One region of the Paenibacillus durus genome, then DNA from elsewhere that is predicted to be linked to it. Evidence: predicted binding sites of a transcription regulator. Region 1 holds the regulator's gene; each other region holds the start of a gene.
The links. Region 1 encodes Rex, which represses fermentation and respiration genes when NADH is low (regulators of the CRP and FNR family bind a similar motif). Its sites were predicted from a motif close to TTGTGAAATATTTCACAA; they were not measured.
Positions count from the first base shown of each region.

Region 2: a site for Rex is predicted at 1,492-1,509, ahead of hydE ([FeFe] hydrogenase H-cluster radical SAM maturase HydE). Genes of this name have one in related genera too.
Region 3: a site for Rex is predicted at 1,387-1,404, ahead of adhE (bifunctional acetaldehyde-CoA/alcohol dehydrogenase). Genes of this name have one in related genera too.

Region 1 covers NZ_CP009288.1:3,896,962-3,900,111, reverse strand. Annotated here, with positions in the region: gene dinG (ATP-dependent DNA helicase DinG) at 1-918, shown strand, start outside; gene PDUR_RS16625 (redox-sensing transcriptional repressor Rex) at 1,296-1,946, shown strand; gene PDUR_RS16620 (amidohydrolase) at 1,936-3,150, shown strand, end outside.
Region 2 covers NZ_CP009288.1:3,042,661-3,045,810, reverse strand. Annotated here, with positions in the region: gene smc (chromosome segregation protein SMC) at 1-407, opposite strand, end outside; gene fdhD (formate dehydrogenase accessory sulfurtransferase FdhD) at 627-1,442, shown strand; gene hydE ([FeFe] hydrogenase H-cluster radical SAM maturase HydE) at 1,575-2,633, shown strand; gene hydG ([FeFe] hydrogenase H-cluster radical SAM maturase HydG) at 2,675-3,150, shown strand, end outside.
Region 3 covers NZ_CP009288.1:4,137,555-4,140,704, reverse strand. Annotated here, with positions in the region: gene PDUR_RS17855 (Crp/Fnr family transcriptional regulator) at 1-614, opposite strand, end outside; gene adhE (bifunctional acetaldehyde-CoA/alcohol dehydrogenase) at 1,480-3,150, shown strand, end outside.

The DNA.
Region 1 (3,150 bases):
AATGTTGTATATTGGCTGGAGGCAAATGGAAACTATCGCAGCAAATCCCTGCAGCTGTACGCCGTGCCCGTTGATGTCAGCGCGCAGCTCAAGGAGCTTTTCTTTGATAAGAAAAAAAGCGCTGTCCTGACCTCGGCAACCTTGTCCGTAGATAAATCGTTCCAGTATATGATCGACAACCTCGGATTGAACGAGGCGCAGGAGGAAGGAAGGCTATCGACCATACAGCTTCCTTCACCCTTTAAGTACCGGGATCAGGCGCTGCTGGTCATTCCGCGGGATTTCCCAAGCGTGAAGGGAACCGTCGGCGACGCCCGATTTGTCGATATGCTCGTTCATTCCCTGGCTGAAGCCGCAGTGACCACGCGCGGGCGGATGCTTGTGCTGTTCACGTCATATAAGATGCTTCGGCAGGTATACGAGCCTCTCAAGGAGGCGCTTGCGTCCGAAGATATCACTGTACTCGGGCAAGGCGTTGAAGGAGGAAGCCGAAGCAAGCTGCTCCGCCGGTTCCAGGAGAATTCAGCTTCCGTCCTGCTTGGAACGAGCAGCTTCTGGGAAGGCGTCGATATCCCTGGTGACGCGCTAACCTGTCTGGCAATCGTCAGACTGCCTTTTCAGCCGCCTAACCATCCGCTCGCAGAGGCGAAGGCCGAGCTATTGCAGGCGCAGAAGAAGAATCCGTTCATGAAGCTGTCCGTGCCTCAAGCCGTAATCCGTTTTAAGCAGGGCTTCGGCCGCCTTGTACGGACCGCGCAGGATCGCGGCATTGTTATTGTTTATGATACCAGAGTAATCGAATCTTATTACGGTAAGTATTTCCTGTACTCGCTGCCAGGACCTAAAATGGAGCATATGTCGACGGAACAAATGGTCCCCCGCATCGCCGAATGGCTACAGCAAGACGGCGCATCCTAATAAAAATACTCGATTGGCCATTGTATAACATAGGCCAATCCAGTCTTTTGCTTTTCAGCACTTCGATCGGCCATTGTATAACATAGGCCAATCCAGTCTTTTGCTTTTCAGCACTTCGATTGGCCATTGTACAACATAGGCCGATCTGCCGATCTTAATCTTTACATGGGTCATACTGTATGTAGATTCCGCCAATTGTCAAGCGTGTCCCGTCAGGGACGAAAAGCGATCCTTCATCCGCCTGATTCAAGGTCCCGCCCAACTTTTGCCGGGCGCCAATTTGCCGTGAGCGGGTGTCCAGAGGGCGGTAGCCCTTGGGGCCCTCCCTTTTAGGGAGGGTTTGGGAGGGTCCTATTTAAAATTTAGGAGGAGAACTCATGAAATCGGACAAAATATCTGAGGCCGTCGTCCGCAGATTGCCAGTATATCTGCGTTTTTTGAACGACCTGCAAAATCGCGAAATCGCCACTGTTTCTTCTCAAGAACTCGGACAACGACTGGATTTAAATCCTGCGCAAATCCGCAAGGATTTGGCCTATTTTGGCGACTTCGGCAGGAAGGGCATTGGTTATGACGTACCCTACCTGATCGAAAAAATCCGCCACATCCTGAAGCTCGACCAACAGATTAATGTTGTTCTGGTAGGAGCGGGGAATCTGGGTCAGGCGCTGTCCAATTACAATATTTATCTGAAAGATACAATGAAAATTACGGCCGTCTTTGATTCCTACCCGCCGAAGATCGGGACCAAGATCAATACTTTGACCGTTCAGCCTATGGATGAACTTGCAAGTACCGTACGCGAGCAGGGCATTCGCATAGGCATTATTACCGTGCCCGAGCAGGAGGCGCAAAAAGTAGCGGATATTCTTATCGGAGCCGGCATTGAAGCGATCCTGAATTTCGCTCCGGTAATCCTGAAGACGCCGCCTGAGATTCGTGTGCATGCGGCGGATTTTACGACCGACCTGCAAAGTCTGGCTTACTATCTGCATGAAGGAAAGGACGAAGAAGAGCATGGGTACTAAATGGATGATCCGAAACGGCAAATTTGCCGTGCCTGGCGCGGATAAGCCTGTTTTTGAAGGATATATGGTAATTGATAACGATTTGATTACGTACATAGGGGAAGAAGCGCCCGTTCTTGAAGAAGACGTACCTGTCTTTGAAGGCAACCGCCTGCTGTTCCTTCCGGGGCTTGTCAATACGCATGGGCATGCGGCGATGTCGCTGCTGCGCGGTTATGGAGACGATCTTGCCCTTCAGGTATGGCTTCAGGAAAAAATGTGGCCAATGGAAGGGAAATTCACCGGAGACGACGTCTACTGGGGAACCGCACTCTCGGTGCTGGAAATGCTCAAGGGCGGGACAACGACGTTTCTTGATATGTATGATCATATGGACCGGGTGGCTGAGGTGGCGGAAGCATCTGGAATACGCGCCGTCCTGATGCGTGGTGTAATCGGGCTGTGCCCGGCAGAGGTGCAGAATCAGAAGCTTGCGGAAGCGGTTGCTTTTGCAAAAAAATGGCATAACGCGGCGGATGGACGGATCACCGCTATGATATCACCCCATTCGCCGTATACTTGTCCTCCGGATTATATCGAGAAATTTGTCCAGGCGGCGCATGACCTCGACCTGCCTATTCATACGCATATGTCCGAAACGCGGCGGGAAGTGGAGCAAAATGAAGCGGATTACGGCCTTCGGCCCGTTGCCCATCTGGAGAAGCTCGGGATGTTCACCCGGCCGTCGCTAGTGGCGCACGCTGTCCATCTGAACGATGAGGAAATCGAAATTCTTGCCCGCAATCAAGTTGGCGTCTCGCATAATCCGGGCAGCAATCTGAAGCTGGCAAGCGGCGTGGCGCGCGTTCCCGAGCTGCTGAAGGCCGGTGTTACGGTATCGCTCGGAACGGATGGCGCGGCAAGCAACAACAACCTGGACATGTTCGAGGAGATGCGTCTAGCCGCGCTGATTCATAAAGGAGTGTCCGGCGATCCGACGGCGGTTCCGGCAGGCGAGGCCCTGCGTATAGCTACGGAGTATGGCGCAAAGTCTTTATTCCTTAATCAAGTGGGAAGGCTCGCGCCGGGAATGAAAGCTGATTTCATCGCCATTGATATTGACCAGCCACATCTGCTTCCGCATACGGATCTGATATCCCATACCGTATACTCGGCGAGCGCCAAGGACGTAGAGCATGTATGGGTCGACGGCAAGCAGATCATT
Region 2 (3,150 bases), 850 kb from region 1:
TCCCGGCCAATGCCGGTATCCATGAACAGCTCTGTAATATCTTTTAGTCTGCATGACTGCTTATTGATCATATATTCGCTGTCTCCGCTGCGGTGAACCCGCCGCGTTACCGTCACTTCACTGAAGTCCAGAGGCAGAGCGTGATCCTCATTGTCCAGCGTCAGCGACACTTCGCCATAATTCACCGCCTTGCGGGCATCGCTTCCGGCAAAAATAATATCTTCCATCTTGCCGCCGCGCAGCGATTTGGCGCTTTGTTCACCGAGCACCCAGCGGATGCCGTCGGAAATGTTGCTCTTGCCGCTTCCGTTCGGACCTACGACAGCCGTAATGCCGCGCACAAACTCCATCTCCGTTTTGTCGGCAAATGATTTAAAGCCCGCTAATTCAATCCGTTTCAAAAACATACCTCGCCAGTCACCTCCGACCCATTATACCATAGCGTTCCATAACCTAACATAGCACGCTCCAATGAAGAGCAGGGTGCAGCAAATATCGTTGGTTGTGAAATATAAAATTGACAGTCATTACAAAAAGTGATGTAGTAAAGTTGTTTTGTGACTTCTATTATTTACTATTAAAGTAATTATTCTATTTCTAATCTTTCATTAATAAGGGTGATAGAGATGAAGCAGGGACTTGAACGGCAGGAAAACATTATTCGTTACCGGCAAGGACAAATCACCAGAGAACAGGATCTCATCGTGACGGAGCATCCTGTTACACTCAAGATTAACGGTGAGGAATTCGTGACTCTGGTATGCACCCCGGAATACATTGAGGACATGGCTGTCGGCTATTTGGCCTCTGAAGGCATCATTCGGGGAATCCAAGATATCAAAGATCTATGGATTCAGGAAGAGAAGGGGTACGTTCACATCTCGACGGACCGCTGGAATGATCTTAACCGCCAGCTGTACGCCAAGCGTTATGTCAACTCCTGCTGCGGAGGAGGCCGTCACGGTTTCGTTTATGTTAACGATGCAAGGACAGCCAAGGTCATGGACGGCGTTCATATCTCTTTATCCTTTGACGATTGTTTTCGCCTCATGGAGGGCGTGCAGGCAGGTTCGGAGCTGTTTCACCGCACAGGCGGCGTCCACTCCGCAGCCATTTGCGATACCGGCGGGGTGCTGCTTGCCCGCAGCGATATCGGCCGGCATAATGCGCTCGACAAAATTTACGGGCACTGCCTAAGACACGAGATGAACCTGAATGACAAAATCATCGTGTTCAGCGGCCGGATTTCATCGGAAATCTTATTAAAAGTTGCCAAAATCGGCTGTGAGATCATTTTGTCGAAATCCGCGCCCACAGCCCTGGCCCTTGAGCTGGCTGAACAGCTCGGCATTACGACAGTCGGTTTTATCCGTCACGATTCATGTAATGTCTATACACGTCCCGAGCGTATCAGCGACTGTGCGGTCTTAAAGAACAATTGAACAAACCCGGGATTTCAAGCAGAAAGCTCATAGTTCTGTATTTTTACTATTGTTACATTATTTACATGACTATCTATTACAAAAAAAGATGCATCTGTTCAGCTTAGGGAGGGATGTTCAACGAATCATTTACTGGAACGTTTAAAGGGTCAGGAATCGCTCAGTTCCGAAGAAATTGTCGATCTGCTAGAAAATCTGGACCAGACTTCAAGGAGGCAACTGCATAATTTTGCACATCAGAAGCGTGTGGCCCGTTACGGCAGAGGAGTCTATCTCCGCGGGCTGATTGAATTCTCCAATATATGCAAACAAAACTGCATGTACTGCGGAATACGCTCTGGAAATAAGACAGTCAGCCGCTATCGGCTGAGCCCCGAAGAAATCATGGACTGCTGCCGGGAAGGATATGAGCTGGGCTATCGCACCTTCGTTCTGCAGAGCGGTGAAGACGACTGGTATACAACGGATAAGCTGGCGGGCCTGATTGCTGATATCAAGCGGCATTATCCGGATACCGCGGTGACACTGTCGATTGGCGAACGGGACGATGAGACCTATACCCGGTTGTTTGAAGCGGGAGCGGACCGTTATTTGCTGCGGCATGAGACGGCTTCCGGCAGCCTTTATAAGGCGCTGCACCCGACCATGACCTTTGAGAACCGGCGGGACCGCTTGCGTGCCTTGAAGGCTATTGGCTATCAGGTTGGGGCCGGATTTATGGTTGGATTGCCCGGACAGACGCATGAAGATTTGGCCAAAGATTTGCTGTACGTTAAGGAGCTTAATCCGGATATGATTGGCATCGGCCCTTTTTTGCCCCATCAAGCTACCCCTTTAAAGGACGAGCCGGCCGGTACTCTGGAGGACACACTAGATATGATTGCACTTGCGCGGCTGTTTGTCCCGAGCGCCTTGATCCCGGCTACTACAGCGATGGGAACCGTTCATCCGTATGGTCGGGAACTCGCATTACAAGCGGGAGCAAATGTAGTTATGCCTAATCTGTCTCCGCTGTCCGCTCGTCCAAAATATACATTATATGACAATAAAATTTGTACGGGAGATGAATCGGCGCAGTGCCGGTTCTGTCTGGAGCAGCGGATTGAGGGTGCCGGCTTCCATGTCGACATGGGCCGCGGAGATAGTTTGAACCGGCTGTCGCGTTCTCCGGAGGAGCAGGCTGTTCGGTAAACAATGGTCATTTTAATCAACCCAGAAAGAAGTGGATGTTCGTGAACCGAGTAAATGAGCGCCATCAGGCTGATTTTATTCAAGACGAGGAAATCAAGGGAGCGCTGCAATACGGGGAGACGGCGGTTAAAGACAGCACGCTCATAACCGCAATCCTGGAAAAAGCAAGAAAATGCAAAGGACTGACCTCTCGCGAAGCCGCTGTTCTGCTGCATGTGGATGATGAAGAAACGCTGGAACGGCTGTACCAGGTATCCAGGGAAATCAAGGAACGGATATACGGCAACCGGATTGTGCTGTTCGCGCCGCTCTATGTCAGCAACTACTGCGTCAATAACTGTGTCTACTGCGGATACAAGCACTCCAATTCCGAGTTTGCGCGCAGCCGCCTTACACAAAGCGAAATCGCCCAGGAAGTCAAGGTTCTTCAGTCGCTTGGCCATAAACGGCTTGTCCTTGAAGCGGGCGAAGACTCTCAACATTGTTCCATCGACTACATTCTGGAATGTATCCGGAC
Region 3 (3,150 bases), 240 kb from region 1:
TCTTTTTTGCGAAGATCGCTAAGCATACGATTAACACTCTCGCGAGTCGCGCCGATCATGTTGGACAAGTCGGTATGTGTAATTTTTTTGTTAATCAGAATAGCCTCGCCGTTCTTCTCGCCGTACGTATGACTCAGACGAATCAGCGTGGAGCAGAGCGCGCCCGGTTTGCCGTACATCATCAAATCGCGGAACTTGGTTTGCGTCAGGCGGTGATGAATACCCATCCATTTCATAAAGTCGATGGCAAAATCACAGTGCTGGCAGATCAGAATTTCGAGATCTTTGTGTTCGATCACACCGACCTCGCTCTCCTCGATCACTTCGGCAGTGAAGCTGTGCTTCGTGCTGAAGAAGGGATCGGCTTGGCCGACCATGTCGCCGGCTTGATACATATAAAGTATGAGTTCCTTGCCTTCATCCGTGGATTTTGTCAGCTTGACGCGTCCGCGTTTGAGATAAAACAGCTTATCCGAATAATCGCCTTCCCAGAATAAATGAGAGCCTTCCGGAACCAACCTTTCTTTCATCGTTACTAGCAGTCTGTTAAAGTTTTGTTCGGAGAAACAGTTAGTGTTTCCGTGGGCTTCGATAACATTCGTATGTTCTTTCATAATCGACATCCCCCTTTATTCCCTCAGTTTTTCAATAAATTTTAAATTAATTATACAATGAATTTTTTAATTGTGGGTGGAAAAATCACGGAAAAAGTGTCTAATTTTCAACATTGTGATTATTTTCACTTCAAAAGCGCGATTTTTAGTGTGATTTCTAATAGGTTTTTCTAATAATGCTGTTTTCGTTACCCGAAAGGGAGCAAACAGCTTTTCTTAATATAAAACATGGTTAAGCCTTAGGCAAGTAGAATGTGATTTAAGACACAACTTTTTAAGAGCTGACATAAGCCGGTCAGAACAATGAACATGATTGCTTATTCCGGCTTGAATGATGTTGTTGTACGAATCTGGGTCAAATCGGGAGACTATTACGTTTCCGCCTTGCTCTTACCCGAAGAAATGGTAATGAACTGCTGTGGGGCTTTCCGATTTTTTTGCCGGAGATTGATCATACTATATAAGAAGTTATTTTGTTGGCATATTCCCAGTGATCTTGAAAGCTTCCCGGATCAGCGGCGCGGCGGAGCATGAAGCCTTCTTTTGCAAAAAAACCTCAGTTTTAATTAAAATTAGGAATAATAGCATGGATAGTTCTGCTAACAAGCGACAACTTATGCAATTTCCCGGATAAAGGCATTGATTTCTTCTATAGAAACGATTGTTAGTCTGAGATTAATAAGCATAGAAAGAGAAGGATATAGGAAGGATGGCCCTAAAAAAGAGGCGTAATGTAAGCGGTTTTATAATAGAAGAAAAAAATTTTTATACTTTGTGAAAGATTTCACTATACAAGTGGCACATGATGTGATATTATCGATTTTGTAGAGAGGAACAAACACAAATTGACAGGAGGACGAGGGAAATGGCAGTAAAGAATGAAGTGGCCGCCCAAGTGAAACAACCTACCGCTGAAGAATATATTCAGACATTGGTAGATAAAGCAAAGAAAGCTCAAGAAGCTTATATGGCCCTTGATCAAGAGCAAGTCAACAATATCGTTCATGCTATGGCGCTGGCCGGACTCGACAAGCATATGTACCTGGCTAAACTGGCAGTTGAAGAAACTGGCCGCGGTGTTTACGAAGACAAGATCACCAAGAACATCTTTGCTACAGAATATATCTACCATGGAATCAAGTATGACAAAACTGTAGGTGTTATCGAAGATAATCCTTATGACAACTTCCAAAAGATTGCCGAGCCAGTTGGCATCGTTATGGGCATCACACCGGTAACCAACCCAACATCCACCACGATGTTTAAAGCATTGATCGCCGCCAAGACACGCAATCCTATTATATTCGGTTTCCATCCATCTGCGCAAGAGTGTAGTGCCGCTGCTGCAAAGATTTTGCATGATGCTGCTGTCAAAGCCGGCGCACCGGAGAATTGCATCCAATGGATCGAGCAGCCGACAATGGATAAAACTAACGCACTGATGAACAATGATGGTGTGGCTCTGATCCTGGCAACAGGCGGATCTGCAATGGTTAAAGCGGCATACAGCTGCGGCAAACCGGCTCTTGGCGTAGGCCCTGGTAACGTACCTGCCTTCATTGAAAAGAGCGCTGATATCGATCAAGCGGTAAATGACATTATTCTTTCGAAAACATTTGACAACGGCATGATCTGCGCATCCGAGCAGGCTATCATCATCGAAGAGCCGATTTTCGACCAAGTGAAGAAGAAATTGATCGCCAACGGTTGCTACTTTGTCAACAAAGAAGAAGCTGCCAAGCTGACCAACGGCGCGATGAACGTAGAAAAATGCGCGGTTAACCCGGTAATCGTCGGTCAATCCGCTGTAAAAATCGCTGAAATGTGCGGAATTCAAGTGCCTGCAGGCACCAAAATCCTGATTGCAGAACTCGAAGGCGTGGGCACGAAATACCCGCTGTCCGCTGAGAAACTGAGCCCGGTTCTGGCTTGCTACAAAGTTAAGAATGCGGACCAAGGCATCGAGCGTGCGGCTCAGATCGTTGAATTCGGAGGCATGGGGCATAGCTCTGCTATCCACTCGAACAACGAAGAAGTAATCATGAAATTCTCCAACCGTCTGCAAACCGGACGTATTCTCGTAAATTCGCCTTCCACCCATGGTGCAATCGGCGACATCTATAACACGAACATCCCTTCGCTGACTCTGGGCTGCGGATCCTATGGCCGCAACTCGGTATCCCAAAACGTTACTGCCATTAACTTGATCAACGTGAAAAGGGTGAATCGTCGTACCGTGAATATGCAATGGTTTAAACTGCCGGAGAAGATCTACTTTGAAAAAGGCGCAACCCAATACCTGGCCAAAATGCCTGACATCACTCGTGTAGCAATCATCACCGACCCGATGATGGTTAAACTGGGTTATGTGGAAAGAGTTGAGCACTACCTGCGTCAACGCCAAACTCCTGTAGCAATCGAAGTGTTCTCGGAAGTTGAACCGGATCCATCGACAACTACAGTTGAAAAAGGTACTGCCATGATGAACAGATTCCAGCCGGACTGCATCATCGCCCTTGGCGGCGGTTCCTCTATG